3 regions of the Ferdinandcohnia jepli genome follow, and region 1 is predicted to be linked to each of the others. Evidence: predicted binding sites of a transcription regulator. Region 1 holds the regulator's gene; each other region holds the start of a gene.
The links. Region 1 encodes Rex, which represses fermentation and respiration genes when NADH is low (regulators of the CRP and FNR family bind a similar motif). Its sites were predicted from a motif close to TTGTGAAATATTTCACAA; they were not measured.

Region 2: a site for Rex is predicted at 8,245-8,262, ahead of AB3M96_RS09755 (AtpZ/AtpI family protein). Genes of this name have one in related genera too.
Region 3: a site for Rex is predicted at 5,783-5,800, ahead of AB3M96_RS22630 (FAD:protein FMN transferase). Genes of this name have one in related genera too.

Annotation. Positions count from the first base shown of each region.
Region 1 covers NZ_JBFOKR010000027.1:39,277-49,872, forward strand. The annotation lists gene groL (chaperonin GroEL) at 1-796, opposite strand, end outside; gene groES (co-chaperone GroES) at 850-1,134, opposite strand; gene AB3M96_RS21825 (CPBP family intramembrane glutamic endopeptidase) at 1,538-2,275, shown strand; gene AB3M96_RS21830 (YdiK family protein) at 2,279-2,482, shown strand; gene tatC (twin-arginine translocase subunit TatC) at 2,505-3,254, opposite strand; gene AB3M96_RS21840 (twin-arginine translocase TatA/TatE family subunit) at 3,271-3,456, opposite strand; gene AB3M96_RS21845 (redox-sensing transcriptional repressor Rex) at 3,495-4,133, opposite strand; gene moaC (cyclic pyranopterin monophosphate synthase MoaC) at 4,152-4,646, opposite strand; gene AB3M96_RS21855 (ABC transporter ATP-binding protein) at 4,783-6,717, shown strand; gene tsaD (tRNA (adenosine(37)-N6)-threonylcarbamoyltransferase complex transferase subunit TsaD) at 7,065-8,081, opposite strand; gene rimI (ribosomal protein S18-alanine N-acetyltransferase) at 8,074-8,529, opposite strand; gene tsaB (tRNA (adenosine(37)-N6)-threonylcarbamoyltransferase complex dimerization subunit type 1 TsaB) at 8,543-9,235, opposite strand; gene tsaE (tRNA (adenosine(37)-N6)-threonylcarbamoyltransferase complex ATPase subunit type 1 TsaE) at 9,235-9,690, opposite strand; gene thiL (thiamine-phosphate kinase) at 9,700-10,596, opposite strand, start outside.
Region 2 covers NZ_JBFOKR010000008.1:23,918-35,076, forward strand. The annotation lists gene AB3M96_RS09705 (ABC transporter substrate-binding protein) at 1-51, shown strand, start outside; gene AB3M96_RS09710 (F0F1 ATP synthase subunit epsilon) at 221-625, opposite strand; gene atpD (F0F1 ATP synthase subunit beta) at 651-2,072, opposite strand; gene AB3M96_RS09720 (F0F1 ATP synthase subunit gamma) at 2,207-3,064, opposite strand; gene atpA (F0F1 ATP synthase subunit alpha) at 3,424-4,932, opposite strand; gene AB3M96_RS09730 (F0F1 ATP synthase subunit delta) at 4,951-5,487, opposite strand; gene atpF (F0F1 ATP synthase subunit B) at 5,484-6,017, opposite strand; gene atpE (F0F1 ATP synthase subunit C) at 6,272-6,490, opposite strand; gene atpB (F0F1 ATP synthase subunit A) at 6,578-7,312, opposite strand; gene AB3M96_RS09750 (ATP synthase subunit I) at 7,385-7,753, opposite strand; gene AB3M96_RS09755 (AtpZ/AtpI family protein) at 7,760-7,981, opposite strand; gene AB3M96_RS09760 (S8 family serine peptidase) at 8,517-10,760, opposite strand; gene upp (uracil phosphoribosyltransferase) at 10,902-11,159, opposite strand, start outside.
Region 3 covers NZ_JBFOKR010000031.1:17,989-29,147, forward strand. The annotation lists gene AB3M96_RS22605 (thiolase family protein) at 1-749, opposite strand, end outside; gene AB3M96_RS22610 (energy-coupling factor transporter transmembrane component T family protein) at 1,130-1,939, opposite strand; gene AB3M96_RS22615 (energy-coupling factor transporter ATPase) at 1,936-2,793, opposite strand; gene AB3M96_RS22620 (energy-coupling factor transporter ATPase) at 2,784-3,596, opposite strand; gene menA (1,4-dihydroxy-2-naphthoate polyprenyltransferase) at 3,692-4,630, opposite strand; gene AB3M96_RS22630 (FAD:protein FMN transferase) at 4,656-5,705, opposite strand; gene AB3M96_RS22635 (FAD-dependent oxidoreductase) at 6,039-7,964, shown strand; gene AB3M96_RS22640 (NusG domain II-containing protein) at 8,056-8,469, shown strand; gene AB3M96_RS22645 (Gx transporter family protein) at 8,481-9,023, shown strand; gene AB3M96_RS22650 (polyprenyl synthetase family protein) at 9,039-10,019, shown strand; gene AB3M96_RS22655 (S-Ena type endospore appendage) at 10,098-10,565, opposite strand; gene AB3M96_RS22660 (hypothetical protein) at 10,926-11,072, shown strand.

The DNA.
Region 1 (10,596 bases):
GAAGCTTGTTAACTACTAATGTAGCAAGAGCTTCACCTTCTACGTCTTCAGCAATTAGTAATAATGGTTTACCTTGTTGTACAACTTGCTCTAATACTGGTAGGATTTCTTGAATGCTAGAAATCTTTTTGTCAGTGATTAAAACATATGGGTTGTCTAGAACTGCTTCCATTTTATCAGAATCAGTTACCATGTATGGAGATGCATATCCGCGGTCGAATTGCATACCTTCTACTACTTCTAGTTCAGTAGAGAATCCTTTTGATTCTTCGATAGTGATAACACCGTCGTTTCCAACACGTTCCATAGCTTCAGCAATTAACTGACCAACTTCTTTATCATCAGCAGAGATTGCAGCAACCTGTGCAATAGATTCTTTACCTTCGATAGGTTTAGAAATTGTCTTTAACTCTTCTACAGCTACCCCTACAGCTTTTTCAATACCTTTACGGATAACCATTGGATTTGCACCAGCTGTAACGTTTTTCAAGCCTTCACGAATCATAGCTTGAGCAAGTACAGTTGCAGTAGTAGTACCGTCACCGGCTACATCATTAGTTTTGCTAGCTACTTCAGCAACTAACTTGGCACCCATGTTTTCAAATGCATCTTCTAATTCGATTTCTTTTGCAATTGTTACACCGTCATTTGTGATAAGAGGTGAACCGAACTTTTTCTCAAGAACCACGTTTCGTCCTTTTGGTCCTAAAGTTACTTTTACTGCATTTGCTAGTGCATCAACACCGCGAAGCATCGAACGGCGAGCTTCTTCACTAAATTTAATTTCTTTAGCCATTTATAAAGACCTCCTCAAAGATTTAATTAAAATAGTATGATATAGTCCTGCTATTAACCTACAATAGCTAGAATGTCGCTTTCACGTAAAACTAAGTATTCAGTACCTTCGTATTTCACTTCAGTACCAGCATATTTTGAGAAGATAATGCGATCACCGACAGCAACCTCTAAAGCTACTTTTTCACCGCTATCTAGTACACGACCTGTACCAACAGCAACTACTTTACCTTCTTGAGGTTTTTCCTTTGCAGAATCCGGTAAAACAATTCCACTTGCAGTCTTTTCCTCTGATTCAACTAGTTCAATAACAACGCGATCACCTAATGGCTTTAACAAGTAAAACAACCTCCTCAAATAAATTTTATTAGATAGTTTTGTCCTTTTATTAGCACTCAAACCACTTGAGTGCTAACACAATTATTATATTAAATAATCTCTATTTTTTTTGCAAGTATTTGAATGCAAAAATTTTAGAAAAACATATTTTGTGTCTCCAATAATGAAGGAAAACCATTGTTTTCAATCTCTAAATCAAACTGTCCTACCTATCTATCCTATGTAAATGTCAGGAAAAATAAACCAGTATTTTAAATTTATTTAAATGCCTCTATGAAAATTTGGTTTTGCATAATACTAATAGATAATTATGAATATATGGTACAATACATAGCGTGTAATACTTGGTCCTGTTGTTAGTTTTTTACCGAAAAAAATCTATTTTTTTTAAAGGAGACTTACATTGAAAGCACGATATTGGTATGTCATTCTAACTTATATAATCATGCAATTTTCAGGTATAATTGGTATCCCTCTTTTACTTCTTCTTGGTATTGGTGATGGATTAGATCCTGAATCTGGGCAAAATACAATTGTTTCATATTGGACAGTTATTAGCTTTGTCGCAGCACTACCAATCGTTTTATTTTTCTTACGACAAGATATAAGGGATCGCCACGAAAATCTTTATCGTTCAACAAAAGGTGAAGCTTTTGGATGGGCAATTGCAGGTATTTTTATGGCAATGACCTCTCAAGTTATTGCAGCCAATATTGAGATTCACCTGCTAGGAATTGAAGCTGGTTCAGAGAATACCCAGCAAATCATGGCTCTTGTTAAAACCTTACCATTACTAATAATCGTTGTTTCCGTTATTGGTCCAATTTTAGAAGAAATTATCTTTCGACAAATTATCTTTGGATCATTGTATAAGAAATTCAACTTTTTTATCTCTGCATTAATAAGCTCGTTAATATTTGCAGTGGTACACATGGATTTTACACATATTCTAATCTATACAGCAATGGGCTTCACTTTTGCATTCCTTTATGTAAAAACAAAACGTATCATCGTTCCGATCTTTGCACATGTTGCGATGAATACCTTTGTAGTAGTTGTTCAAACAATTTTTGCAGATGATATAGAAAGGATTATGAAGGAAGCTGAGAAGATACAACAGACGTTTATTGGAGGATTTTAATTTATGCGACGAACTTCACCCTTTGCGATGGGTATCATCTATTTATTAATGGGTGTACTTTTTACTTATATTGCAATAGGAAGTGCAACTGAGACCGTATGGAACTTTTCCACCATTTTATTAGCGCTAGTTGCTACATTTGATTTCGGAATAGCCATTCGGATGTTTGCTTTACACAGTAAAATTAAAAAAATGACAAAAAAATAGCCTCCAATTAGGAGGTTATTTTTTATTCGATATTATTCGCAGCCTGCATTTCGGCTTTCAACACTTTTCGATAAGCACTCTTAGAAACAATAATACTAATTTCATAAAGTCCAAAAAGCGGTACCGTCACCATTAAATGCGATATTATTTCTGGAGGAGTAATTAAGCCTCCGATTACTAGTAAAATAAAATAAGCATATTTACGGACTTGTGCAAGAAACATTGGTGTAACAATTCCAAGTCTAGTTAAAAACATGATTACTACTGGTAATTGAAACAAAAATCCAAATGGTAGTGTAAGTTGTAGTAGAAATTGAAAATACTCATTAATACCAATGACTTGATTGATTTCAAGTCGACTTGCTAATCTTCCCATGAAATTTACAACAAACGGGAAGAGAATAAAGTATGAAAATGAGACCCCAAGTAAAAACAAACCTACTGAAATAGGAATATAACTTAAGGTTACTCTTCTTTCCTTCTCATATAATCCAGGGCTAATAAACGCCCATAGCTGATAGAGTACGAAAGGTGAAGATATAATCAATGCAATAATAAACGCAAATTGCATATATATCTTAATTGGATCAGTCATACGGAAAGCATTCATTGTTAGCTCTTTAGCTTCTTCTGCATTTTGCAAATAAATAATTAAAGGCTCGGCTAGAAAAAAGCTTCCTAGCGCAACAATGAAGAAGAAAACGACTACATAGATAAGTCGTTTTCGTAGTTCTCCTATATGATCATAGACAGACATTTCTTTTTCGCTCATGTGACTCATCCTATCATTACTTCACATCTTGTGTCTTTTTATCGTCGTCATCATCGTCATCTGCTAAACCTTTTGTTGCGTTTTTAAATTCACGCAATGTATTACCCGCTGCTCTTCCTAACTGAGGTAATTTTTTTGGTCCAAAGATTAGCAAAGCCGCAAAAACAATCAAAATAATACTACCGAATCCTAAGCTCCCCATTGTGAGTCACCTCCTCAAAAGTATTTTTCTCTATTTAATTATTCACCTGAATAATGCTTTAAGAAATAAACAAGCGCTTGTAACTCTACCGCCAGGTCAATGTGATGAACCCTAATATCATCCGGTACATTAATTCTAGCAGGTGTAAAGTTTAAGATACCCTTTATCCCTTTATTTACTAAGCGATCAGTAATTGGTTGGGCTGCACCGACCGGCACGGTTAAAATTGCTACTGTCACATCATCAGGAAGCATTTCTTCAAGATCATCTAAATGATGGACTTTTACGCCTCCAATACTGGAGCCAACCTTATTATAATCCACATCGAACGCAAGCTCAATTTTTGTGTTATTGTTTTTTGAAAAATTATAGTGTAAAAAGGCAGTTCCTAAATTACCTACTCCAATTAGGGTAACCTTTGTTAATTCATCTTGGTCAAGGGTTTTACTGAAAAATGATAATAAATAGTTTACATTATACCCGTAACCCTTTTTTCCCAGAGCACCGAAATATGAAAAATCCCGTCGAATGGTAGCTGAATCTACCTTTACCGCATCGCTTAATTCAGACGATGATACTCTTTGCTTACCTGAGGCATGAAGATTTTTTAAAAACCGATAATAGAGTGGTAATCTTTTGGCTGTAGCTTGTGGTATTTTTGATTGATCAAGATTCACCTGACATCCCCCGCTAATTTAACTATTTAATGATTCCCTTTTAAAATCTCCGTTCTTTCCACCTGTCTTTTCTGCTAAATAGGTTGGTCCGATAATCATGCCTTTATCAACCGCCTTACACATATCATACACAGTTAACGCACAAACTGAGGCAGCTGTAAGAGCTTCCATTTCAACACCAGTACTCCCTTTTGTTTTAACAGAAACCGTAATTTCAAGTTTATACTGATCAGTTCCCACTGACCAACCAAATGATATATCAACACCTTTTAATGAAAGAGGATGACACATCGGAATGAGTTCAGACGTTTTTTTGGCAGCCATTATACCTGCCACCTGTGAAACAGCAAGGACATCTCCCTTGCTAATTTTATTATCTACTATTTGCTCGTAAATTGTTTTGTTAACTGTTACACTCGTTTTTGCAATCGCTGTTCTAACAGTATCTGATTTTTCACTAATATCAACCATTTTGGCGCGACCTTGCTCATTAAAATGAGTAAATGAAGACATCTTAAAAAACCTCCAATAAAACTATACACTATTTTACCACATCTGTCTTACGAACATCTGTGAAGAATGTCATTGCATGTTGCTCTATTAAGATAATACAGATAAACTATTTATAGGAAACAAGAGGTGAAAAAGCATGATATTACTACAGGTAAATCAGCTCAAAAAATATTTTGCTGCTGATCTTATTTTATCCAATATAAAACTAGAAGTACAATCCAAAGATAGAATTGCGCTTGTTGGAAGAAACGGCGCTGGGAAGTCAACATTATTAAAAATTATTGCTGGACAGATGTCCTATGATAGTGGCGAAATTATTAAGCCTAAAACTGTTACCATTGATTACCTTGCTCAAGACACTGGGCTAGAATCTAGCCTTACCATCTGGGAAGAGATGTTAACCGTTTTTGCTCCACTTCGCAAGCTTGAAGAAGAACTGCGAAATCTGGAAGTTAAAATGGGGGACCCTTCAGTCTTTGAAAACCAGGCTAGATATCAAAAATTACTTGAGGAATATGATCAATTACAAGTTGATTTTAAAGAGCAAGGTGGGTATCAGTACGAGGCAGATATTCGCTCCATCTTACATGGCTTTAATTTTTCTGAGTTTGATTATTCAACTTCTATTTCTACCTTAAGCGGTGGTCAAAAGACTAGATTAGCGTTGTGTAAGCTTTTACTTTCAAAACCAGATTTACTCATTCTAGATGAACCTACAAACCATCTAGACATCAGTACACTTACATGGCTTGAACAGTACCTGCAAGGATACCCGGGTGCTCTACTCATAGTCTCACACGACCGTTATTTTCTTGATAAAGTTGTAACGCAGGTTTATGAAATCTCAAGAATGACAAGTACCAAGTTTGTAGGGAATTACAGTAATTATTTAAAGCTTAAAGCAGAAAACTATGAGCTTGAAATGAAGAAATATGAGAAGCAGCAAGATGAAGTAGAGAAATTAAAGGAATTTATCGCAAAAAACCTTGTTAGAGCTTCTACTACAAAACGTGCTCAAAGTAGAAGAAAACAACTTAATCGAATGGAGCTAATGGATAGACCATTAGGAGATGAAAAATCAGCTTCCTTTCACTTCGAGATTGAAAAGCAAAGTGGGAATGATGTATTAACAGCTAATGACGTTTCCGTTTCCTATGAAAAGGACAAGCCCATTATAAAAAATGTCAACTTCTCTATCTATAGGGAAGACAGCATTGCTTTAGTTGGGCCGAACGGAATAGGGAAATCCACTTTATTAAAAGCAATTATTGATAAACTAGACCATGTAGACGGTAGTTTCCGTTTTGGCTCTCATGTAACTGTCGGTTACTATGACCAACAGCAAGCAAACTTAACTTCTAATAAACGAGTTTTAAATGAGCTGTGGGATGAATTCCCACTTAAACCGGAAAAAGAAATACGAACTGTACTAGGTAATTTTCTTTTTTCAGGAGACGATGTACTTAAAACTGTTTCAACTCTAAGTGGCGGAGAAAAGGCTCGACTTGCTTTAGCGAAGCTCATGTTAGAAAAATCAAACTTTCTTATTCTAGACGAGCCAACAAACCACTTGGACCTCGATAGTAAGGAAGTCTTAGAAAACGCCTTAGTGGATTACCCTGGAACTATCTTATTTGTATCCCATGACCGATACTTTATTAACCGAATAGCTACAAAAGTATTTGAGTTATCCACAGAGGGTCTTACAGAATATCTCGGTGACTATGACTATTATCTAGAGAAAAAGGAAGAAATGGACGAACTAGCTAAGCTGGAAAGCCAAGATAACAAGTCTATTAATAAAGTGGTTGTTCAAGAAAAGACTTCCTACGAACAAGAAAAAGAAGTAAAGAAACAAGAACGCCAACGCAAACGCAGAATTGAAGAAATCGAACTCGAAATTTCTACCCTCGAAGAAACGATTGAAGCAAATGAGGAACTGCTATGTGATCCTGAGGTTTATCAAAATCATGAAGAAGTTCAAAGAATTAATGAAGAAAATGAGAAGTGTTCTGCTAGACTTGAAGCATTAATGGAAGAATGGGAAACACTTCATGAGGTTAGCAGTTAAGGTCACTATATAAGTCTTAAGGCATAGTCTTTGGTTTCGTCCAAATACCACCGTTTGCATTCTAAAGTTATCCCCAACTCTAACAAAAAAGAGTTGGGGGTTTTTTTATTACAAGATAAGTCAAAATTCGACCTCTATATTAAAAAGTTTTCCACAATTCAAATAGTTATACACGGAGTTGTCCACATTATCCACAATTAGTGCGGATTTTATCCACAAAAAATGTCCACATGTCGAATCTTAGAATAAATATGTTTTTTTATACTTTTCCACAACTGTTGAAGAATTGTGGATAATTTATCAACAAAAAAGGTCCTGTTAAAAGGACCTTTTTACTAGTCGTCAGACTACCTTTCTATATCTAAACCCGGATTAGCATTCAGAGCATATGAGGAACGTTTCCCTTTCTCATATAGTACACTCCCAACAGCTGCTATCATGGCAGCATTGTCCGTACATAGAGAAAGTGGAGGAATAATTAATTTCATATCATCCACCGATGAAAACTCTTTTTCCAAAGCATGGCGTAGTCCCTTATTCGCTGCAACGCCACCTGCAAGTAAAACCTGTTTCACTTTATATTCTTTTGCAGCTTTCATAGTCTTCGTTACTAGTACATCAATTACACTAGCTTGAAAACTTGCTGCCAGATCTTTGGGATCAATAGACTCCCCTCTTTGTTCAGCATTATGAAGGGTATTGATAACAGCTGATTTTAATCCACTAAAGCTAAAATCGTACGAGTTTTCCTCTAGCCATGCCCTTGGTAAATCGATTGTAGGTGATCCTTCATGAGCTAACCTGTCAATATGAGGGCCACCCGGATATGGTAGATGTAAAGTTCTAGCTACCTTATCGTATGCCTCACCTGCAGCATCATCTCTTGTTTCCCCAATCACTTTAAAAGAACCATGTTCCTCCATATAGACAAGCTCCGTATGCCCTCCAGAAACAACAAGAGCTAATAAGGGAAACTCTAGTTCTTCAATTAAGCGATTAGCATAAATATGACCTGCAATATGATGAACACCAAGAAGCGGAATATTATGAGCAAATGCTACAGCCTTAGCCGCATTCACTCCTACAAGCAGTGCCCCTACTAATCCAGGTCCTTCTGTAACGGCAATGCCATCAATATCTTGAAAAGATACATTCGCCTGCTTCATCGCTTCATCAAGAACAATCGTAATTTCCTCCACATGATGTCTAGAAGCGATCTCCGGTACTACTCCTCCAAACCGTTTGTGGCTCTCAATTTGAGATGCTACAACATTTGAAAGTATTTCCCTTCCGTTCTTTATGATTGATACAGCTGTTTCGTCACAGCTCGTTTCGATTCCCATAATTATCTGGTCTTTACTCATTTAAATTCACCCACATTACTAATGCATCTTCTAGATTATCTGTATAATAATTTTTTCGAATCCCACCAGGCTTAAAACCTAACTTACGATAAAGCGATTGAGCAACATGGTTTGAGACACGGACCTCTAAGGTCATTGTAACAGCACGATGTTGCATTGCTAAAATTTTTACCTGCATTAATAAAGCTTCCCCGAGCTTCTTCCCCCTATAATCAGGCAAAACAGCGATATTCGTAATATGAGCCTCATCTAAGATAAGCCACATTCCGCAATATCCTATAACCCGATTATTGTCGGTCATAACAATATACTTTGCAAATTGATTATGAACAAGTTCGTTATAAAAAGCTTCTCTCTTCCACGGTACAGTAAAAGAAGATTCTTCTACTTTTAGAACCTCATCAATATCATCCAACGTCATAAAACGAAACAATACTTGTTCTGTCATTAGATCCTCCATGTTACCCCTGCCTTTTTCCGAGCCAATTAGCCTCCGCTTCTGCCATACGAATATAGTTTGGTACAAATGTATGAACATCCTCAGGCTCTCTATTCCTTCCAAGTAAAGCGAGTTCACTTGGTCTAGGATTCCAATCTGTATATGGTGCAACATATGCAAGTTCAGCTAATCCTGTTTTTATTTTTTCTTCATGTATAGGTAAATCGTTTCCGATAAATAAAACCTTTGTTTCTTCACTTTTTAATTCAGTTAGCCAATCTGTTAAAAGAATAATTTGATCTGATTTTTCACAATACAAATCTTGGCCATGGTATCGATAGAGTCCTGTATACACTTGTCCTCTTCTTGCATCAAAAATCGGGGATATAACACCGTCAAAATACCTACCATTGGCGGCCACGACTTCTAAGCTAGAGACACCTACTAATGGAATATTCAATGACCAAGCTAGCGTTTTAGCAATTGTTACCCCAATTCTAACACCTGTATAAGACCCTGGACCTTTAGCTACAACAATCTTTTCAAGTTCATTTGCCCGTATACCACATTCTTGTAACAGCTGTTGAATTGCTGGCATGACGCGAACCGAATGATTTTTAGGAAGATTGGTTATAAATTCGCCTACAACCTTTTCCCCTTCAAGCAGCGCAATCCCTAAAACATAATTTGATGTATCTATTGATAATACTTTCATTAGATAAAAATCTCCTTACAAAGTTCTTGATATCGAGCCCCAAAAGGTGTAACAGAAATTTTCCGTGAAGTATCACCTTGATGCTCAATTGATATGATAAGTCGTTCATTGGGAAGTTGCTCTTCAATAAGATGGGCCCATTCAACAACAGTGACTCCATCCCCTTCAAAATATTCATCAAATCCTAAGTCCTCATCACTATTTTCAAGTCGATAAACATCCATATGATAAAGGGGTAAGCGACCTTGATACTCTTTAATAATTGTAAATGTTGGACTATTCACTGTCCTTGTAATACCAAGACCTTTTGCAAGCCCCTTTGTAAAAGTTGTCTTACCTGCACCTAGATCCCCTTCAAGCGTGATAACATCACCAGGCTGTAATTTTTCAGCTAACCTAAGCGAAAAATTCAAAGTTTCATCTGGACTGTTTGTAACTAGTTCATAATTTTCCATTACCTCACCCTATTTTGTAAAATGGTTATATCCTTTTCTATCAATTGTATAATAAGTTCCATCTCTATATAGATAAACGATTGGTTCACCACTTGATACAGTACCAATCTTTTTAATAGGCAGCCCTGATTGATCAGATACCTTTTTCACATGTTGCCAGTCAGTAGGTGACATGGTACCTACCAACTGAAAATCTTCTCCACCATATAAGGCATATTCAAGAGACTTGCTTTTCGCCACTTCTTTAATAGACTCGCTATATGGTATCAGTTCTTCGTTAATCGTAATAACAACTTGACTAGATTTAGCTATTTCGTTAGCCTCACTAGCTAAACCATCACTTATATCATTTAATGACACTCTTTCTAGTTTAGACAAAGTTCTACCAATCTCAACCTGCGGCTCTGGATATTGATGCTTCGATACAAGATTTTTTTCGTGCTCAGAAAATGAAAACTCTTTTCCTTTATGTAAAAGTAGCTCTAACCCTGCAGCAGAATCACCGAGAGTGCCAGTTACAAATACAATGTCCCCCGGCTTAGCATTACTTCTTAAAAGGTGTTTGTCCTTCTCTACTACTCCAAGAACAGTCACTGTTACTGTTAATGTATCCGCAATTGAAACAGTATCACCACCAATTAAGTCCATTTTATACTTATTTGCCAGCATTGCCATACCATCGTAAATAGATAACAGATCAGCTTCACTCCACTTTTTTGGAATGGCAATAGATACTAAATAAAAAGTTGGAATGCCGCCCATTGCAGCAATGTCACTTATATTTACGGCCAACGCTTTATACCCTACTTGGGAAGGTGACATTGTATCAGTAGTAAAATGAACACCCTCTACCATTGTATCCATACAGATAACTTGCTCCATATCTTGTACTGGACGAAAAAGAGC
Region 2 (11,159 bases), on a different contig from region 1:
TTCACATCATTCGGATTTGTTGACCTGCAGAAAATCTGGATAAAGCATTAGAAGATTTGCTGGTACCTGTCCAGCTTCATCATACCGGGCAGGTACCCGATTAGCCACGAAGTTGCCCGATTACCACTATGCTTTGTAACCAGCTTTTACATTTTATATTTCCTAAACAAACACAAAAACCCCAGAGACTATTGATGCCTCTGGGGTTTTTACATAAATGTTAGTATTTATTCTGTGTTACGTTTAATCGATTGATGGCGCGTTTTAAAGCGAGCTCTGCTCGTTTAAAATCGACATTGTCTAGTTTCGCCTGCAAGCGTTCTTCAGCACGACGTCTTGCTTCACTCGCACGTTGAACATCAATGCTTTCAGCTGTTTCGGCAGCTTGAGCAAGGATTGTTACTTGATCAGGACGAACCTCAAGAAAGCCTCCACTTACAGCCACAAGTTCAGTGTTGCTTCCATTTTTAAGTCTGACTGCTCCTACTTGAAGGGGAGCAACCATTGGAATGTGTCCAGGCATAATACCAAGCTCACCACTTTGAGCCTTTGCACTTACCATTTCCACATCAGCTTCATAAACTGGGCCATCAGGAGTAACGACATTAACTTTTACTGTCTTCATTTTAAACCCTCCTAGGTCCCGTTAATTATGCTTCAACACCCATGCGCTTTCCAGCTTCAACTGCTTCTTCAATTCGACCAACTAGACGGAACGCATCTTCAGGAAGATAGTCGTATTTTCCTTCTAGGATTTCTTTGAAGCCACGTACAGTTTCTTTTACTGGTACGTATGAACCTGGTTGACCAGTAAACTGTTCCGCAACGTGGAAGTTTTGAGATAGGAAGTTTTGGATACGACGTGCGCGAAGCACGACTAACTTATCTTCGTCAGAAAGCTCATCCATACCAAGAATAGCAATGATATCTTGTAGCTCTCTGTATTTTTGTAATGTTGATTGTACTTGACGAGCAACATTATAGTGTTCTTCACCAACAACTTCTGGAGATAGAGCACGTGAAGTAGATGCTAATGGATCCACCGCTGGGTAGATACCCATCTCAGAAAGTTTACGCTCAAGGTTAGTTGTTGCATCTAAGTGAGCGAATGTAGTTGCCGGAGCCGGGTCAGTATAGTCATCGGCAGGAACGTAAATAGCTTGGATAGATGTAACAGAACCAATGTTAGTAGATGTGATACGTTCTTGTAAACGACCCATCTCTGTTGCTAGTGTTGGTTGGTAACCAACGGCAGATGGCATACGACCGAGTAGGGCTGATACTTCAGAACCTGCTTGTGTGAATCGGAAAATGTTATCAATAAAGAATAACACGTCCTGTCCTTGCTCATCACGGAAATACTCAGCCATTGTAAGACCAGTTAAAGCTACACGCATACGAGCACCTGGTGGTTCGTTCATTTGTCCGAATACCATCGCTGTTTTGCTAATAACTCCTGAATCTTTCATTTCGTAGTATAAGTCATTTCCTTCACGAGTACGTTCACCTACACCCGCGAATACGGAAATACCACCATGTTCTTGTGCGATGTTGTTGATAAGTTCTTGGATAAGAACTGTTTTACCTACACCCGCACCACCGAATAGACCGATTTTTCCACCTTTGATATATGGAGCAAGAAGGTCTACTACTTTAATACCAGTTTCAAGAATTTCAACCTCAGTTGAAAGTTGTTCGAAGCTAGGTGCTTCTCTATGAATTGAATCACGACGAGCATCAGCAGGAACTGGTGCATCAAGGTCGATATTTTCACCTAATACGTTAAATACACGTCCTAGAGTTACGTCACCAACTGGTACCGAAATTGGTTTACCAGTATCAGTTACCTCTAATCCACGTACAATACCGTCAGTAGATGACATCGCAACTGTACGTACAGTATCATCACCAAGGTGAAGAGCCACTTCTAATGTTAAGTTGATATCAACTTCATTTTCATCACGCGCAGCATGTTTAATTGTAAGAGCGTTATATATCTCAGGAAGATGCCCGCTGTCAAACTGTACGTCTACAACAGGACCCAATACTTGGGTAACGCGTCCTTTAGTCATCGCTTTCCCTCCTAACTTGCGTTTAGCAGTAGTTCAAAAAGACCGAAAAAAGTTCCGTCGAATCAATTCGTCAGCTCGATTCTCCACACATTTTGAACACCAATTTATAAAATGTTTTCAATTAATTTTTAATACTATTCAAGTGCTGCTGCTCCACCAACAATTTCCGTAATCTCTTGCGTAATTGCAGCTTGACGAGCACGGTTATATTGAAGGCTAAGGGAATTAATTAATTCCTTCGCATTATCAGTAGCATTTTTCATTGCTGTCATACGAGCAGCGTGTTCACTTGCTTTACCATCTAGGAGTGCACCATAGATGAGACTTTCAGCATACTGAGGTAGCAGAACTTCAAGAATTTCCTCTTGTGAAGGTTCAAATTCATAGGAAGTTCTCTTATCATTAGCAGAGATATCTGTTAATGGTAATAATTTTTTCTCGGTTACATCATGTTGAATTGCACTTACAAAGTGGTTATACCACATGTAAAGCTCATCATATGTCTCGTCCTGGAACATATTTACTGCGTTATTTGCAATTTCTTTAATCTCGGCAAAAGATGGTTGATCTGATAAACCAACGATTTCTAGAGAAACAGAAATTCCACGTTTTACGAAAAAGTCTCGTGCTACACGTCCAAGCGCAATAACTGTATACTCATCTGCGCTTTTATGACGCTTCTGCATCATTTGATAAGCACCACGAAGTACGTTACTGTTATAGGCACCTGCTAAACCACGGTCTGACGTAATAACGATATAAGCAGTCTTTTTAACAGGTCTACTTATTAGCATTGGATGATTCGCATCAGTGCTACCAGCTGCAATATTTGCAACGACCTCTTGTATTTTTTCCATATAAGGAACAAACGATTTCGCATTCGATTCAGCACGACTAAATTTAGAGGCTGATACCATCTCCATCGCTTTTGTAATTTGACTCGTCTTTTTTGTTGACGTAATTCTCGTTTTAATATCACGTAAGGATGCCAAAGGTTCTCACCACCTTTTTTGATCAAATGCGCCTTGGCGTATTTTTTCAGATAAGCGACGAGCTTAAGCACGTCGCTTCATTTATATTAATTGTGTCCAGCTTCAGCTCCCAACGACTAGCGAGACTTCCCTCACCCTCCGTACGACGACGCACAGGATGTGCTAGTAAGGCTAGCGCACAGGACGTGCGCTCACCTAGCCTTGAAAGTCAACATCGACTCACTTCGTTCATCGTGTTTCCTTTATCTCTGCGGATGAACACAGACTAAGTTCGCCACGTCCTGTGGCAACGTCTGTGTGACCCACATCGTGTGGGCCTCAGTCCGTACGTCGTTAAACGGTCGCTTCAGCATTTCGTTTTACTCAGAAACTGCAAATGTCTTTTTGAAGTCATTGATCGCAGAAGCGAATGCTTCGTCTTCTGGAAGTTTTCCAGTAGATTTGATATGATCAAAGATTTCTTTACGGTTATGATCTAACCATACATAGTACTCTTGCTCGAAGCGAGAGATATCTTCTACTGGGATATCATCTAAGAAACCACGAGTTAATGCATATAGAATTGCAACTTGCTTTTCTACTGCTAATGGCTTGTTTAGACCTTGTTTTAGTACTTCAACTGTACGAGCACCACGGTTAAGTTTAGCTTGAGTAGCTTTATCTAGATCTGAACCGAACTGTGCGAATGCTTCTAACTCACGGTAAGAAGCTAGGTCAAGACGCAGCGTTCCTGATACCTTTTTCATCGCACCGATTTGTGCAGATCCACCAACACGTGATACAGATAAACCTGCGTTAACGGCAGGACGTACACCTGAGAAGAACAAGTCTGATTGTAAGAAGATTTGTCCGTCAGTAATCGAAATTACGTTTGTTGGAATATATGCAGATACGTCACCAGCTTGCGTTTCAATGAACGGTAAAGCTGTTAATGAACCTCCGCCTTTTGCGTCAGAAAGCTTAGCTGCACGCTCAAGTAAACGGCTGTGTAGGTAGAATACATCCCCTGGATAAGCTTCACGACCTGGAGGACGACGTAGTAATAGTGAAAGTTCACGGTATGCAGATGCTTGTTTTGTTAAGTCATCATACACTACTAAAACGTGCTTGCCATTGTACATGAATTCTTCACCCATTGTTACACCAGCATAAGGAGCCAGGAATAATAATGGAGCAGGTTGTGATGCAGAAGCAGTCACAACGATTGTGTAATCTAATGCACCGTTTTTACGTAAAGTTTCAACAACACCACGTACTGTTGATTCTTTTTGTCCGATCGCAACATAGATACAAACCATATTTTCGTTCTTTTGGTTAAGGATTGTATCGATTGCAACAGACGTTTTACCTGTTTGACGGTCACCGATGATTAATTCACGTTGACCACGACCAATTGGAATTAAAGCGTCAATCGCTTTGATACCAGTTTGTAGTGGTTCATGAACAGATTTACGGTCCATGATACCAGGTGCTGGACTTTCGATTGGACGAGTTTTTGTAGTTTCGATTGGACCAAGACCATCAACTGGTTGTCCTAGAGAGTTTACAACACGGCCGATCAATGCTTCACCAACTGGAACCTCCATGATACGTCCTGTACGACGTACTTCGTCACCTTCACGGATATCAGTGAAAGGACCAAGGATGATAATACCAACGTTGTTTTCTTCAAGGTTTTGTGCCATACCCATGACACCATTTGAAAATTCAACAAGTTCTCCAGCCATGACATTGTCGAGGCCATGAGCACGTGCGATACCGTCACCAACACTGATAACCGTACCTACCTCGCTCACTTTAACTTCAGACTGATAGTTTTCAATTTGCTTTTTTATCAGCGCACTAATTTCTTCAGCTTTGATGCTCATGAATTTCACCCCTATCTTTTAGCGGATAAGTTCACGCTCTAAGCGTTCTAACTTACCTTTTACGCTTCCATCATATATACGATTTCCAATTCGCAGCTTAACGCCACCAATTAGACTAGAATCTACTACGTTTTGAATACGTAATGAACGTTTACCAATTTTGCTAGCAAACACTGTTGAAAGACCTGTTTCTTCATCTTTTGTTAATGGACGAACTGAGTAAACAGTCGCTTCCGCAATGCCTTTCTCATCGTTTACTAATGCAACAAACTCATCAGCAACATCAGCAATGATGTCTTCACGATGACGATCAATTAAGATATACAAAGTATTTAGCGTCATCTGAGAAAAACCAGCAAAGGCTTCTGTTACAATTGATTTTTTACTTTCAACTGTGAGTTTAGGATTTTTCAAGACATTTTGAAAGTCTTCATTATTTGAAAACACTTGTTTAACAGTGCGAATTTCTTCCTCGAACTGATCAAGTGCATTTTGTTCTTTTGCTACTTGAAAAAGAGCTACTGCATATCGTTTTGCTACGATTCCTTTGCTCATCGCCCTTCTCCTACCTCTTGAATATATTCGTTAATTAACTTCTCTTGATCTGCAAGGCTAAGTTCCTTTTCAATCACTTTAGAAGCAACTAACACTGATAGTGAAGCAACTTGTTCGCGTAAAGCTGTAACTGCTTGTTCTTTTTCTTGAACAATCTCAAGTTTTGCAGCTTCCTTAAGACGGTTTGCTTCTTCACGAGCAGCTTGGATAATGCCTTCTTTCTGCTCTTCACCTAATTTACGTGCATTTTCGATTAACTCAGCAGCTTCTGAACGTGACTTCTTTAAGAATTCGCGTTGCTCTTCTGCAAGTTTTTTCGCTTCTTGATGGTTTTTTTCAGCCGCACCGATTTCATTTGCAATGTGTTCTTCACGTTGCTTCATGATACCCATTAATGGACCGAATGCAAATTTACGAAGTAATGCAAGAAGGACGATAAATACTAGTAATTGGAAAATAATGTCTCCAAGGTTTACAAGCGGCTCATCATGTCCTGCTGCAGCACCTAAAACTAAAAGATCTATCAACACCCATATTCACTCCTTTCAGAGTTCCAATCATTGATGGAAGTCCCTAAATTCAGCTTCTATTCGAGGTAACGCAATTAGTAGATTTCTCTGCAAATCACTTACCTCTACTCTATAAAAAACACGTATTGTTTAATAACTACAAAGGAATGGCGAAGGTTCTCTTGGAATGATCTTCGCCATTTTGTTACTACAGATTTACCAATCTTCTAGAAACTAGGTTCAAAGAATGATGACTCTGCCAGAGAAATTCTATCTTATGAGTTAGCGCCGAATACCATGAACGCGATAACTACTGCGATGATAGGAATCGCCTCAACTAACGCAACCCCGATGAACATAGTAGTTTGAAGCATACCTTTTGCTTCTGGTTGACGAGCCATGCCCTCAACTGTACGTGATACGATAAGACCGTTACCAATACCAGCACCTAGTGCTGCTAAACCAATTGCAATTGCTGCTGCTAATAAACCCATTGAAAAAGTCCTCCTTTAATTGTATAAAAAATTATTTAGTAATTATTTTTGTGTCCAAAAAGTGTCTTTCTGGACAAGGTGTTTATTTTAATGGTCATGGCTCACTTTATGAGACATATAAACCATTGTTAACATAACGAAAATATACGCTTGGATGGCACCAACAAAGATACTAAATCCTTGCCATGCTAGCATCGGAATAAATGCACCGATTGAACCAAGGATACCACTTAGGATACTATCACCATAACCACTCACTGCCATTCCAGCTATTAAACCTAGCAAAATTTCACCTGCATAGATGTTACCAAATAGACGGAGACCGAGAGTAAGAGTGTTAGCAAACTCTTCAATAATCTTTAATGGGAACATAAATGACATTGGCTTAAAGAAATCTTTACCGTATTCCTTTGCGCCTTTCATCTTAATTCCATAATAATGTGACAATCCAACAACCATAACAGCTAGTGTTAATGTAAGGGTTGGATCTGCAGTTGGAGATTTCCACCATAATTCGTGGCCAACTATAACTGCGAACGGTAATCCTAACATGTTTGAAACAAAGATATACATTAATAATGTAATCCCTAATGTTAAGAAGCGTCCTCCTGTTTTCCAGTCCATCGTACTACCTACGATTCCCTTTACGAAATCCATAACCCATTCCATAAAGTTTTGAACGCCAGTTGGCTTCATCGCTAGAGTACGAGTTCCCAGTACAGCGATAATGAATACAATTACACTTGCAATTGTGATCATTAACATGTTTGATAGGTTAAAATAAAGTCCTAAAAATTCTCTAGTAGGAGCTTCGTGACCCAACAGTATTCACCTCTCTTCCCATTTGTTCAGCTCGGCGCTGACATGAAATGGTCATTGCGCTTTTGCTTAAGTCTATTTACGAAATTGTTGAAAAAAGAAATCTATCATAATGACGAAATAACACGTCATTAATCCCATAATTGTACTGCCAAGGTGAAACTGCTCTGGATATTCCATTACGATTAACACCGCTAGACCTGCAACTGCCATTCTAGATACTGACCCGAGTGAACGAACCTTGCGTCCCTCATCTACAGCCTGACTAAATTGCTTGTTTTTTCGAACCAAGGAAAATAGTATGTAGAGGCTTCCTACTGTTCCGAGGAACAAACCTAAGAAGATAGATTGGTATGCCGTAAATCCCCTGCCTAATGCGTAAATCGCCAGCAAAAAGAATATATATTTACGATACCTCGTAAACGCTTCGGATAAATCATGCATATCAAGTTAATCTCCCGAGAAATAGTGGTTGACTAGGCGTAGTGTTGCATACACTCCTGTAGCTAGTCCTAATAGAAGGCCGATAATTAAAAACAGCGGTTCGGTGTCTAGTGTCCGATCAATCCATCTACCGAGGAAAATGCCTACTAGAATTGATCCAACGAGTTGAGATAGAATACCAGACATGAGCGCATAGGCTCGTATAGGATATTTATCGTTTTTACGCATCCGCATTCCTCACTTCAGCGTGAAAAATAGGTTATCAAATACGCCTTGGCGTATTTGCGCCCGGATTTTATCGAGCTTGCTCGATAAATATCATTTGAAAATCCGTGGCATCCGCCGGTGGCTTTAACTGAATTCAGCTAAAATTCAACCTATATTGATATCGGATATCGTTAATTTTACCTCATCAAATATAGATGTGAGAGATTAATGTGCTGAATGAAGTTAAACAATCAGAAAATACTTAATATTACAAGTAATTTCTTATATGAAAACCTTCTCATTTATATCCTTTGTAAGCATACAATAGGCACATTTTAATGTCAATTGTTTGCAGTGAAAAAGTTCACACTCTCAGAATTGATTTTCCCTATATTTCATATGGTTTTATTTTACCAAAATGTCAGTGTTTTCAATAAGTACTATCAACGTAGTATTTATCATAGGTTTTTAGATGTTCACAAAACTTTCACATTTGTAAAATTTTATTTTTATTAACTAAAGCCTGTACTAGTAACAAAAAGAAAAACCACTATCTCTAGTGGCTTCCTATCATCGTGTCATCAAAGATGATTTCCGTTTCAAGTATATCCTCTTTACCTGCCTTTTTCACAAATATCACCGCTTTATAAATTCCGTTGAGATTTCGTTCTTTTCGATTTACTTCCTTTTCTACCAATCCCCTCGAAACATTTCGTTCCCAGTCAAGAAATTCAACGAAGCGTAATGTATCCGGATCATATAATGCAATCCCATATTCATCCGCACCTCCAGGTAAATACATTTCATACCGGAAAGTGTCTTTTTTATCGCCTTTACCAAACTGGAATCCCATGATTCTCGGGTAATCTGGCTCTTCTATTACATACATATATGGGATGTGAATTCTATTTTCTCCTTCGGTAATGTATAAATATCCATAATGTAATCCCGCACCGATAACACCAGGCGTTATTTCTACCTTAAACGTAATTTTCTTTTTCTTATTTGGTTCGATTAGAAATGAGGTTGGAAATTCCCATTGCAGGCCATTTATCTTTTTAGGGATTTCAAAGGAATAATGCTTTGTCTCTTTAGATTGATTATCAATGGTGATACTGATTTTTTTCTCTATTCTCTGATTTTCATGATGATACATTCCCATCGTGAAGGAACTTGGGTACACAAGCGTGGTTGCATGGATGGCTTCATGCAGTTGTATTCTCCCTGCACCTTGTTCATAAGGTTTATATAAACTCCCGTCTTCTTTTTCTAATAAACGGGCTGTATTCATTAGTGCAGCTTTGATTTGTTCCGGTGTCCACTCTGGATGTGCTTGCTTTAATAAGGCACTGGCTCCTGCAACATGTGGAGCAGCCATACTTGTCCCTTGCATCTCCATATACCCTTTTGGAATCGTACTTTCAATCGCAACACCTGGTGCGACAACGTCAGGCTTAATTTCCCATGTATGTGTAACAGGACCTCTTGAACTAAATTGTGCTAATGAATCCGCTTGTTGTTGATATGATGTTTTTAAAAGTGGTTTCTTCTTTTTTAGTAATTTCTTTATCCATTCGCCGTCTTCTTTAGAAATTGAAGCTACAGGTATTGGAAGCTGAGTTTCCATTGTACCTTCGAAGTTGCCCTCGGTGTTGTTGTAAATTAAAACAGCTACCGCTCCCGCCTTAAACGCCTTAATAGCCTTATCGGTAAAAGTAATCTCTCCGCGCTCCATGAGTGCAATTTTGTTTTTGGCGTTTGGAAAGGTCTTTTCGGTGCCAAGGCCCGCTTCAACTAAGTGGTACTGCTTAGTAAGCTTCCACGGCTTTGAACCTTGGAGTGTTTGAAGTTGAATCTTTTTATCTTCAAGACCAGCAGTTAGATACGGAATCTTTAAAGGTGGTGTCGATGCGCCAACAGATATTGCTTTTGAAGAAGTACCAGGTGATCCCACCGTCCACACATTTGGGCCTGAATTTCCACTGGAAGTGACTGAAACAATTCCCTTCTCTGTCGCCTTATCCAATGCAAGACTAGTTGGCCAATCGGGACCGTTTATCGTATTTCCAAGCGAAAGGTTAATCACATCTACTTTATCCTCAATGGCTTTGTCAATCGCAGCAATGACTTGCTCTGACGTACCCATTCCCCCCGGACCTAACGCCCGGTATCCGATAATTTCCGCTTCAGGAGCAACACCCCTCACTTTACCATTTGCCGCAATAATACCGGCAACATGTGTACCATGCATTGTAGATCGTCCAACGACCCCTTTCGTTTCCATCGGGTCTGAATCCCCATCTACAAGGTCATAGCCACCTCCAAAATTACGGCGCAAGTCAGGATGCGTATAATCTACACCTGTATCAATAACCCCAACCTTAACTCCTTTTCCGGTTAAACGGTGATCTTTTTTATCAAAATGCCCCCTTATATCATCACCACCGATAAATGGAACACTCTCCTCAATTGAGACCTTATAGGTTGAAACAGGAGAGCTGTGCTGAACGCCTTTTTCTTTCTTTAGAGCTTGAAGTTCACGTCTCTTCCCTGTTGCAGAAAAACCAGTAAACACATGTTTATAAACATGATTAATTTCAATCGATGGATACTTTTGCTTTGTTACCTCAACTATGGATTCGAATTGGTCTGGTTCGGTGATCACAATCTCATGAACAACTTCTTCTAAATCCTCTTTCGGTAAAGGAGGCCGGTTTGGAAATTCGGCAGCATGAGCAAAAGCACTTGATGTCATAAAAAGTAGTAAACACACACACACTGCTAAAATTCGTTGAAACAAAAAAACCACCTCTTTGAGATATCATCCCTCAAAAGGTGGCTTCCTATGAACAAAAATTGTATCCGAAAGTGTCCGCCTGGGGTGGATAAATCGGATCATTTGTATTTCTGTGGTGCCTGACACCTTAGAAATACATGCAGCTTATTTCGTGCCAAATAGGCGGTCTCCTGCGTCTCCAAGGCCAGGTACGATGTAGCCGTGGTCGTTTAGGTTTTCGTCTAGTGCTGCGATGTAGATGTCGATGTCTGGGTGTGCTTCTTTAATTGCTTCTACTCCTTCAGGTGCGGCGATTAGACACATAAACTTAATGTTTGTTGCGCCACGTTTTTTTAACGAGTTGATTGCTTCAACTGCAGAACCACCAGTTGCTAGCATAGGGTCAACTACGATAAATTCACG
Region 3 (11,159 bases), on a different contig from region 1:
GACATTAATAAAATAGCAGCAGCTCCATCACTCATTTGACTAGCGTTTCCTGCATGAATGACTCCGTCTTCTTTGAAAACAGTTTTCAGTGAACCTAATTTTTCAAGTGTGGTATCCCTTCGTGGACCTTCATCTTCTGTAACAATAGTCTTTGTTCCATTAGGAAGTGTCACTTCTATCGGCATAATCTCACATTTAAAATATCCAGCTTCTTGGGCTCGGATAGCACGACTGTGGCTCTCAAGAGAAAACTCATCAAGCTTCTGTCTACTATATCCCCATTTTTCAGCTATGCGCTCTGCTGATAAACCCTGATGTATCATTTCATAGCGATCAGTCAAACTCTCACTCCAGGTAGTTTGCTGACGAGCAGAACCCAATGGAACTCTTGTCATGCTTTCTACTCCTCCAGCAATCACTATATCCATATCACCGCTCATGATTGCTTGAGTAGCAAAATGTACTGCTTGTTGACCAGAACCACATTGACGATCTATTGTCGTTGCAGGTACGTGTATTGGAAAACCGGCCATTAAAGTAGCAGTTCTGGCAATATTAACAGACTGCTCCTCCACTTGAGAAACGCAACCTAATATAACATCCTCCACCAAACCAGCTTGTATACCTGCACGATTGACAACCTCTTTAAGTACCATAGCCGCTAATTCATCTGGACGTACTGAACTTAACGTACCTTTTCGTTTTCCAACCGGCGTCCGTACCGCTTCAACAATCACAACTTCACGCATATAAAAATCCCCCTTATGTATGAGTAAAACGTTTTCATTTTGAGTTACCCTTTTTCTAAATCATACCAATTTTCTGTATAGTAAACAATTTATTTTACAGTCTATTAATCTCTTTTCCATAGCTATTAGGTCCTTTCTATCTGACTTTCATTCCTCAACTTGCTCAATGAATGGTTCTTAGAAAGTCTCTATCTGACATTCATATACCCCACCGAACTCTGAACGGCTCATAGAACACTTCTATTTGACATTCATCGAGGCTCTACGTACTCTAAATGGCGCGTAGAACCAAAGTCTATCCTACATCAATAAAGACACATTTTTTAAACTAATATAATTAGCAAAAGTCCACACGATATTTTCGTGTGGACTAGATTCTCTCAATGATAAAGACCCTTTTCCCGCAATAAAGCCAATCCTACCGTTAGAAGCAACATTAGTCCCAAACTAACCGTATCTCGATAATGCCAATTTAACTGTCTAAATGTGGACCGAGTAGATCCAGATTGATAACCTCTTACCTCCATTAAGTTTGCAAGTTCTTCTGCTCGATTCATTGAACTTACAAAGAGCGGTAAAAGGATTGGAACAAGGGTTTTCATTTGTTTGAACAGCGATCCTTCTCCAAACTCAGTTCCTCTTGCACGTTGAGCATCCATAACCTTTTGCGTTTCATCTAAAAGTGTCGGGATGAACCGCAATGAGATGGATAGCATGATTGAAATCTCATCAACCGGAACCTTAAATCGTCTTAATGGACGTAATAATGAATTTATTCCATCCGTTAGATCAATTGGTTTCGTTGTAAGAGTTAAAACAGTTGATACAAAAATGATCATTACAAATCTACAAAATGTATAAATGCCATGTACAATCCCAAAGCTTGAAATTGTAAAAGGACCATAATCAACGTAAATTGTACCGCCTGCTGTAAATAATGTTTTCATACAAACCGTAAAAAGAATTAACCAAATCAATGGTCTAACACCTTTTATATACGTTGAAATTGAAACACCTGACAACCTCATAATCACAATCGTAAAAATCCAGAGTAATGTATAGGTCTGCCAGTTGTTTGCCAAGAATAAGATACCGATAAAATATATGACTGCTACTAGCTTTGCTCTGGGGTCAAGCTGATGCAACCACGAATCCCCTGGAAAGTATCTTCCTAAAATCAACTTATTCATACTAGTCCCACCTCTATCAGGCAATCAACAAGTTCCTCAACCGTTAAACAGACTCCAGGAAATTTAATACCAGTTTCCTGCTCAATTTTTAACTGGAACCGTCTTGCTTCAGGTGCATCTATATGAAGTTGTTCTAATCTCTTATGATTCGAAAAAAACCTTCTCTTTTCTTCATGTAATACGACTCTACCTCTTTCCATTAGAACTACCTCGTGAGCATACATAGCAACATCATCCATATCATGCGTGACGATCACAGTAGTTAGACTTCTCTCCCGATTCCAAGCTGATATAAGAGAAAGAATATCTCTCTTTCCTTTAGGGTCAAGTCCAGCACCTGGTTCATCTAAAATTAGTACATCTGGCTCCATGGCTAGTATACCTGCAATTGCCACTCGTCGTTTTTGACCACCAGACAAAGAAAACGGAGATTTCGACAATACTTCGTGACCTAATCCTACTTGTTCAATTACGGATCTGGCAATCTCTTTTGCTTCCTCAACTGGAACTCCGAAGTTCATTGGACCAAAACAAATATCCTTTTCAACTGTTTCAGCAAACAACTGAGATTCTGGAAATTGAAAAACCATACCAACCTTTTTTCGAACATCTTTTAGGGATGAATTAGTTTTACCAGCCTCAATGATCGCTTCGCCGATTTTAACACGACCTTTCACCGGTAAAATCAACCCATTCATTGTTTTTAATAAACTTGATTTGCCTGCACCTGTGTGACCTACTACAGCAGTAATTAGTCCGGATTTTATTAGTAAATCTACAGATTGGAGAACTAGCGGACTCCGAATTGGTCCCAATTGATAATCTGCTGTCACATTTTCAAAATTTATTTGCATAACCAATTCACCAAATTTTCTTCCGTCATATATGTCTCTGGAACATTTCGTTTCTTCATCATTAAATTACGCCTTACACTTTCAGCAAAGGGTGGTTCTAGTTCTGGTCTAGTTTGGAAGATCTCTGCAGGAGTTCCACTTGTTTCAATTTTTCCTTCTTTTAGCATTAGAACACGATCTGCTTCCGCTGCTTCATTCATATCGTGAGTGATTGAAATAACAGTAAGTTTCTCTTTTTCCTTTAATTGTTGGATTGTTGAGATAAGTTCACGTCTACTTTTAGGATCCAGCATAACAAACGCTTCATCTAATACTAAAACAGCAGGATGCAGTGCAAGTATTCCCGCGATTGCTACACGTTGCTTTTGTCCACCAGATAAACGTGATGGATCATGATTACGAAAATCTCTCATTCCTACCATATTAAGTGCTTCATCCACTCTTTTTTTCATTTCTCGATAAGGTACATTCAAATTTTCTAATCCAAATGCAACATCATCTGATACAGTTGCACCAATGAATTGATTCTCCGGATTTTGAAACACCATTCCGATTCGAAGCCTGATTTCTCGTAATGTATTTTGATCCATTTTCACACCACTAATAAAAATGCTTCCTTCTTGAGGTGTCAACAAACCTACTAATATATGGGCCAAGGTAGATTTCCCAGAACCATTGTGCCCGACTAAGGCAACCCATTCCCCTTTTTTAATTGAAAATGAAACATTTGATAGAATGGGTGTTTTTTGGCGTTCATCATATTTAAAAGATAGATTTTTAACTTCTACCACAGTTGTGCCCATCTTAGGTTCCTCCCATATAACCTCTTTCACTCTAGTAAGACAGTAGCGTGTTTTTTTGCTATTTTAGTAGTTGAAACTAACAATTTAACGAATGATTAAAGAATTACAGAAAGTAATAGCAATGAAACGATTGAGCCATTCACTAAAATTAAGTTTTTAACAGCCACTGAGAATGTCTCTGATTTGACTTGTTTCTTATTAAAAAGAACAACATGTTTATAAACTGGGATTGTTATTAACAAAGAAAACAGCATGACCATCGGTAAGAAATTAATGAGTACCGCAAATATAATTGATAAAAATGAACCAATATACATGGCATTAAATAGCCAAATTGAATATCGTTTTCCTAAATAGTATGGAAGGGTATAACGATGATTAGCTATATCATCCTCTAAATCACAAATATTATTTGCTAACATTAAGTTCGCAATTGTAAAGATGCAAGGTATCGAAACCCAAGCAATTTCTAGTAATAATAAAAGATCTCCCTGAAGGCTTACAAATCGTCCATCCCATACAAAGTTAGCAATTCCTTGGTCAAAGGCATTTACATAGACTACTAAAAAGACAATACCAAAGCCCATTGTTACTCCTGAGAACACTTCTCCAAGCGGCATTCTAGACAATGGAATTGGGCCAAAGGTATAAAATATCCCAATAGCAAAGCATACCATTCCAATAAGTAATACTAATAAGTCCGTCCTTACTACCAACCAGAGACCTAAAGCTGTTGCAGTACCCAGAAGTACTAAGATCGTAGTAATAACGAGTCGCTCAGGAATATTTTGTTGTCCTATAATATTTTTCTCTTTTTGATAATCAGTACTCTTGGCTTTTCGATAATCCATATAGTTATTAATTGCTGTTGTTGTTAAATCAAATAGTAACATTGAGCTAAAAAAGATAATCGTATTTCCTAATTGGAAGGTTTCATATCGGTATATAACAAACAATGTACCTATAAAAAATGGAAACAAGCTAGCAATCTTTGTTTGAATTTCAACTAGTTTTAAAAAAGAACGAAAGGACATCTCTTTCACTCTCCCTTTATACGTTTTAGTTTACTACCTCGAATTGGTCATTTGTAAGCTCAAACTCACCCTTTAACCCAGATGTGAAGTATATTTTTTTATCCTGGCTTACAAAAATGGCTTCGGCATCTTCAATATTTTCAATATATTCCAATCCACCTTGAATTCCCTTTGAAAACAAGGTTGTAGAAAGTGCGTCACCATCAATGGATTTATCGGTAATTATGGAAACCCCTGCTACATCGTTATTATATGGATAGCCGTCTATTGGATTTAATATGTGATGATATTTTACTCCATCCACCTCTAAAAATCTTTCATACACGCCAGAAGTTACAATTGATTTATTCGACTCTTTAATTTTCCCTACAATCTCACCTCTAGGAGAAAAAGGATCTTGAATACCAACTGTCCAATCGCTTCCATTTGCATTTTTACCAAGAACATAAATATTACCGCCTAAATCTATAATTGCTGAATGTACATCGTGTTCCAACAGCACATCTTTTACCTCATCTGTAATAAATCCTTTTGCAATTGCCCCTAGGTCTAGTTCCATCCCTTGATTTGCCAAATATACAGTTTGCTCTTCCACATTTAAGTAAATTTGATTGTAATCTATTAATGGTAATACTTGATTAATTTCCTCTTGTTCGGGTTTCCGTGCGTCTGGAAACCCAATATTCCATAATGTAGTTAAAGGTCCTACAGATATATCAAACGTTCCATTTGCTAGTTTACTATGAGCTTTCCCAGCTTCAATTAACCTATAAATATCAGCCGAAACTTGAACAGGCTGGATCCCAGCATTTTTATTAATATCAATTATTTCAGACTCTTCTTCATTTACACCGATACGATCAGCTAATTCAAAAATTCTTTCAAACACCGGATCTAATACTTCTTCTTTATCTTCATCATAGATTTTTACAGTTACGACAGTTCCCATTAGAAATTCAGTTCTTTTATATGGATTATTGGTGATTAAAGAAGTACTACTACCTTCTTTTTGTGCGCATCCTATTACAGTGAATAGAACAGATAAACATACCAATAACAATCCTAGTTTTTTCATCTTGATAGTTCCTTTCTAGCTTTAGCCCCTACTGTTAAAATACATTTCCCGGGCTAAAATTATAGAGTAAATTCATCTTGTGAAATATTTCACAATTATACATGAACATCGTATCACCATCTTATTAAACTGTCTATATTACAATAGCAATTAACCATACAATTAAGGTAAAAATGTACAAAAACTTGTCAATTTCTGTCCATTTTTACCAATAAAGTTTGTTACCATTTCGTGAACTGAATAGACACTTACAAAAATTAGCGCTACAATACAATCGATTGTTCAACATTTCACATAGTGTTATACACTGATAACTTTAAGGAGTGAAAACAAATGGCAAATAAGAATATTGTCATTATCGGAGCTGGTTATGCAGGAGTTCATGCAGCAAAGAAACTAGCAAAAATATACAAGAAAGATGAATCGGTATCAATTACGTTAATAGATCGTCATTCTTACCATACAATGATGACCGAATTACATGAAGTTGCAGCACATCGTGTTGAACCTGAAGCTATTCAATTTGATTTAAGACGGTTGTTCAATCGTACAAAAGTCAACCTAGTTACTGATAACGTGACACATGTAGATTACAAGAAAAAGATCGTAACAACTGAACATGGAACTTTCTCTTTTGACTACCTTATCTTAGGTATGGGTGGAGAACCAAACGATTTTGGTACACCAGGTGTAAAAGAAAATGGATTTACGCTATGGTCTTGGGAAGATGCAGTTAAACTTCGTGAGCATATTGAAAAAATTGTTCGTAAGGCCTCAACTGTTCATGATGAAGAAACTCGACGAGCAATGCTTACATTCACAGTTTGCGGATCTGGATTTACAGGTATTGAAATGGTCGGGGAACTAATTGAATGGAAACAACGTTTAGCAAAATTAAACAAATTAGACGAAAAAGAAATTACATTAAATGTTGTCGAAGCTGCGCCAACCATTCTTAATATGCTTGAGCGACGCGATGCTGACAAAGCAGAAGCTTACTTATTGAAAAAAGGCGTAAATATCTTAAAAAGCTCATCAATCGTAGAAGTTAGATCAGACTCTGTTATTTTAAAATCTGGTGAAAGCATCCCAACTCATACACTAATTTGGACAGCAGGTGTACGAGCAAACTCCGATACAAAAGATTACGGCATGTCATCAGGACGTGCAGGAAGATTACATGTTAATGAGTATATGGAAGCTGATGGCTTTGAAAACGTATATGTCGTTGGGGATTTAGCTTACTTTGAAGAAGAACCTGGTAAACCTCAACCACAAATAGTAGAAGCAGCTGAACAGACTGCATTAACAGCAGCTAAAAGCATTATTGCTGAAATCAGCGGCGGTGAAAAAGTTCCGTTTAAAGGAAAATATCATGGAATTATGGTATCAATTGGTGCTCGTTATGGTGTAGCCAACCTAAGTGGAATTCATTTAAGTGGTTGGTTCGCTAACTTTATGAAGCATATGGTTAATCTGTATTATTTCTTTGGTTTACGAAGCGGCTATTATATGTTCCACTATGTTGCACACGAGTTTTTCCAAACAAAAGACAAGCGGAATATATTTAGAAACTTCCCTACCCGTTTCGGTAACGTCCTTTGGAGTTTACCATTACGTATCTTTGTTGGTGGGTTCTGGATTGTAGAAGCTTGTACAAAGCTTTGGGGTGAATCAACCTGGAAAGAAGCAACTTCTAGTTTCTCCAACATCAAAATTCTTTTTAAAGGCTTAGGTGAGGATTCTTGGTTAGTTGGTTCTACCGTCAGAATGCCTTTTGAATGGTTACAAACTACCACTACCGGTGCAAGTGCTGCGGTTGAGGGTGGAGCAACAGAATGGACAACACCTATTTTTAGTAAAATGCCAGGAATCTTCCAATGGGTTATGGAAATTATGTTACCGACTCCAGAAATGGCTGTATTCATGCAAAAAATGATGGTCTTTATTGAGTTAGGTATTGGTCTTGCCATTTTAGGTGGTTTATTCACATGGTTAGCTAGTGTTGCAAGTGCAGGTTTCCTAGTCGTATTCACACTTTCTGCGATGCTAGGATGGGATAAGCTTTGGGCACTACCAGCTTCTATTGCATTATTAAACGGATCAGGACGTACATTTGGTTTAGATTACTGGGTTGTTCCATTCCTACAAAGAAAAGCGGGCGACTGGTGGTATGGAAAAGAACGTGCTATTTACTCTGATTACAATGCAGGAACATTGAAAACAAAATCAGATAAGAAAACAAAAAAAGTCAGCTAACTTACTATCATACGGGATGGTTATGCGAGAGGCGAAACGCCTTTCGCCCCCCTTCCCTACTACTTATAGAACAGTAAAGGAGAGAAAAGACATGAGGACATACTACAGCATGATAAAAAGATGGGATATTATTCTAGTCATTTCACTTGTCCTCCTTTCTTTTTTGCCCTTTACTGTTTTTGCATATCAACAAGCAGGGATAAGCGAGAATACAGCACTTGTTGCGGTCATATCAGTTGATAGCAAAATCGTAAAAGAAATTAACCTGACTAATAACAAAGGCACTCAACAATTCGATATTAAAGAATCGGATTCGGAAGTTAATACAATTGAGATTGTAGACAACAAAATCCGTATCAAAGGGGCCACCTGTTCGGATCAGGTTTGTGTCTTAACTGGTTATATTTCGAAACCAGGTGAGACTATCGTTTGCTTACCGCATAAGTTAGTAATCGAAATTCAAACTGTTGATGGGCAATCAGACGACATCATTATTAGCTCATAAGGAGTGAAGGTATGACAAAAAATCAACGGCTTGTCTACATTGCTTTATTAGCAGCTCAAGCTGTAATAATCAGCTTACTTGAAAGAGCAATTCCGTTCCCATTTGCTTTTGCTCCAGGTGCAAAATTAGGTTTAGCTAATATTATCACAATCATGGCCTTATACACCCTATCCCCCAAGGATGTTACCAAAGTAATAGCAACACGTATTATTCTGGCAACCTTATTAGGTGGAACCATTTCAAGCTTTATGTATAGTGCGTCCGGAGCCCTCTTAAGTTTTTTAGGAATGTGGGCTGTTAAACAACTCGGACCTAAAAGGATTAGTCTGATTGGAGTAAGTACAACCGGTGCTATTTTGCATAATGTCGGCCAATTAGTTACTGCAAGCTGGATTGCCCAAACCTGGACTGTACTACTTTACTTACCCGTATTAACATTTATCGGAATTTTATCTGGAATTGCAATTGGAATTGCAGCTAATTATCTTCTTACACATGTTGAAAAACTACATTACTATAGATATCTACATGAATATCAATTAACTACAAGATGAAAAGAGGTTTTTTAAATGCACGTACATCAAATGTGGAATCCATATCCCGAATTAAAAGTAGACTTAGCTTTGGTGCTTAAATTAATAGAATCACATATAAAAGTACGAGATAAAAATGTAGAAAAAACCTTAAAGGATATGGTCTACTCTGGTGGTAAGTTACTTCGTCCCGCCTATTCCCTTTTATGTGCTCAAATAGGACCTGAAAAAGAAAAAGATAAATCAATTGCTGTTGCAGCCGCTCTCGAAACCTTACACATGGCTACTTTAGTACATGATGATGTAATAGATGAATCAGAAACAAGACATGGCAGGGCTACCATGCATTCAAGCTATGGAAATAACGTTGCTATCTATTCAGGTGATTACCTTTTCTGTATCTGTTTCCAAATTCTTTCTCGATACTCTACTTCTCTTTCGCATCTCGAATTTAATGCAAGAAGTATGGAGAAAATACTTGGAGGAGAACTAGATCAGTTAAACTCCCGTTTTCAGTCAAAAGTTTCTGTGAAAACCTATTTATCTCGTATTTCAGGAAAAACTGCTCAACTTTTCGCAGTTAGTTGTTATTCAGGTGCACTTGAGAGTAAGGCTTCTCATAAACTAGCAATGAATGCATGGAATATGGGGCATTATATCGGAATGGCTTTCCAAATTACAGATGATATCCTAGACTATTGCAGTGATGTAACAACTCTTGGAAAACCAGTAATGGCTGATGTAAGACAAGGTATTTATACCCTCCCATTAATTTATGCCATGCAAGAAAATTCAAGTGCCTTTATGTCCATCTTAGAAAAAAGAGAAAATATCACTGAAGAAGATGTTCAAGAAATTGCTGATCTTATTAACCATTACCAAGGTGTTGAAAAAGCTTATAATTTAGCAAAACGCTATACACAAAAAGCACTGAATGAGATAGCAAAACTTCCTGAAGGTACTTATAAAGAAACACTAAATACACTAACTAAAACATTATTAAATAGAACACTTTAATAGTTTAAAAGAAACATGAAGGGAGAAGAAATACGTTCTTTTCCCTTTTTTCACTTTTACAAAATTTCTACCCTACCTCTATTGTTCTTCATTTTGGTCAAGACTTTCCTCATTGGCATTTACGGGATTTGAGTTTTCTTTACTAGGAACGCATACATCTAAACAATATCTGCCCTCAACAAAGCCTTCTCCGATACGGAATACTTGCACCAATTCAGCATTATCTACTGTCCCAGAACCAGTATTCCCCGGAGGAACAGTGAATTCAAGGGAGGAGCTGTCCTTTCTATTTACTAGCACTCTAACATTTGAACTACTATTTGGCTGGTTAAATACAGAAACAAATAAAGTTGTATTTGTTTCTACATACTCTTCCCATATGTCAAGGCTTGATACTTGCTCATTTAACGAAACGTTACCACATATTTCGCTGCAAAGAACCGAATCCTCTTTATCCTTCAATAACTTTACCTCAACAGTAATATGCTTATCCTTATTTTTCTCCTTACACTTTTTCTTTTTCGAGCTCTCATTACCCTTTGACATCTTCCCTAACACCTCTTTCTAAAACACTTTCTAATATTCTATGTAAATAGAGACATTAGGTTTGGACGAATTGTATAAGGTAATAGACTATTTTTTTAAAAATACTATAAGTACGAAAACGGTGAAACCAAGAGATATATCTGATTTTCTAGGGGAAGCACCATAACTCGTAAACAAATTTCCAGTCTGGAAAATGTAGTTTTATACCGGAATCCTGGGAAACTAGTACTTCTATCTATAGATGAATTTACTATTCTATCTTTAATTCTAGCGAAATTTCGCTGATGTACGAGGCAATAACTACCTATCAAGCATGTAATACATTTGTACATCTTAATTACAGTTCAGGAGGAATATAATATGTGTGGATCCAAAAACAACCAAAACTCCTTATGTTGCACAGAAGCAAAAGTGTTTACAGAAGAAGAGATTAGTGGAGTTCTACGAGGACCAATTACCAATGAAGTCTGGACTGCGACTACTTCCAAGGTTCTCTCGGGGTATTGAACACAGGTAACTCGCCATTTACTTTTTCTGTAAACACAGTTACGTATGACGTACCACCATAGTAGAAAAAGATGACGGAGAATTTGT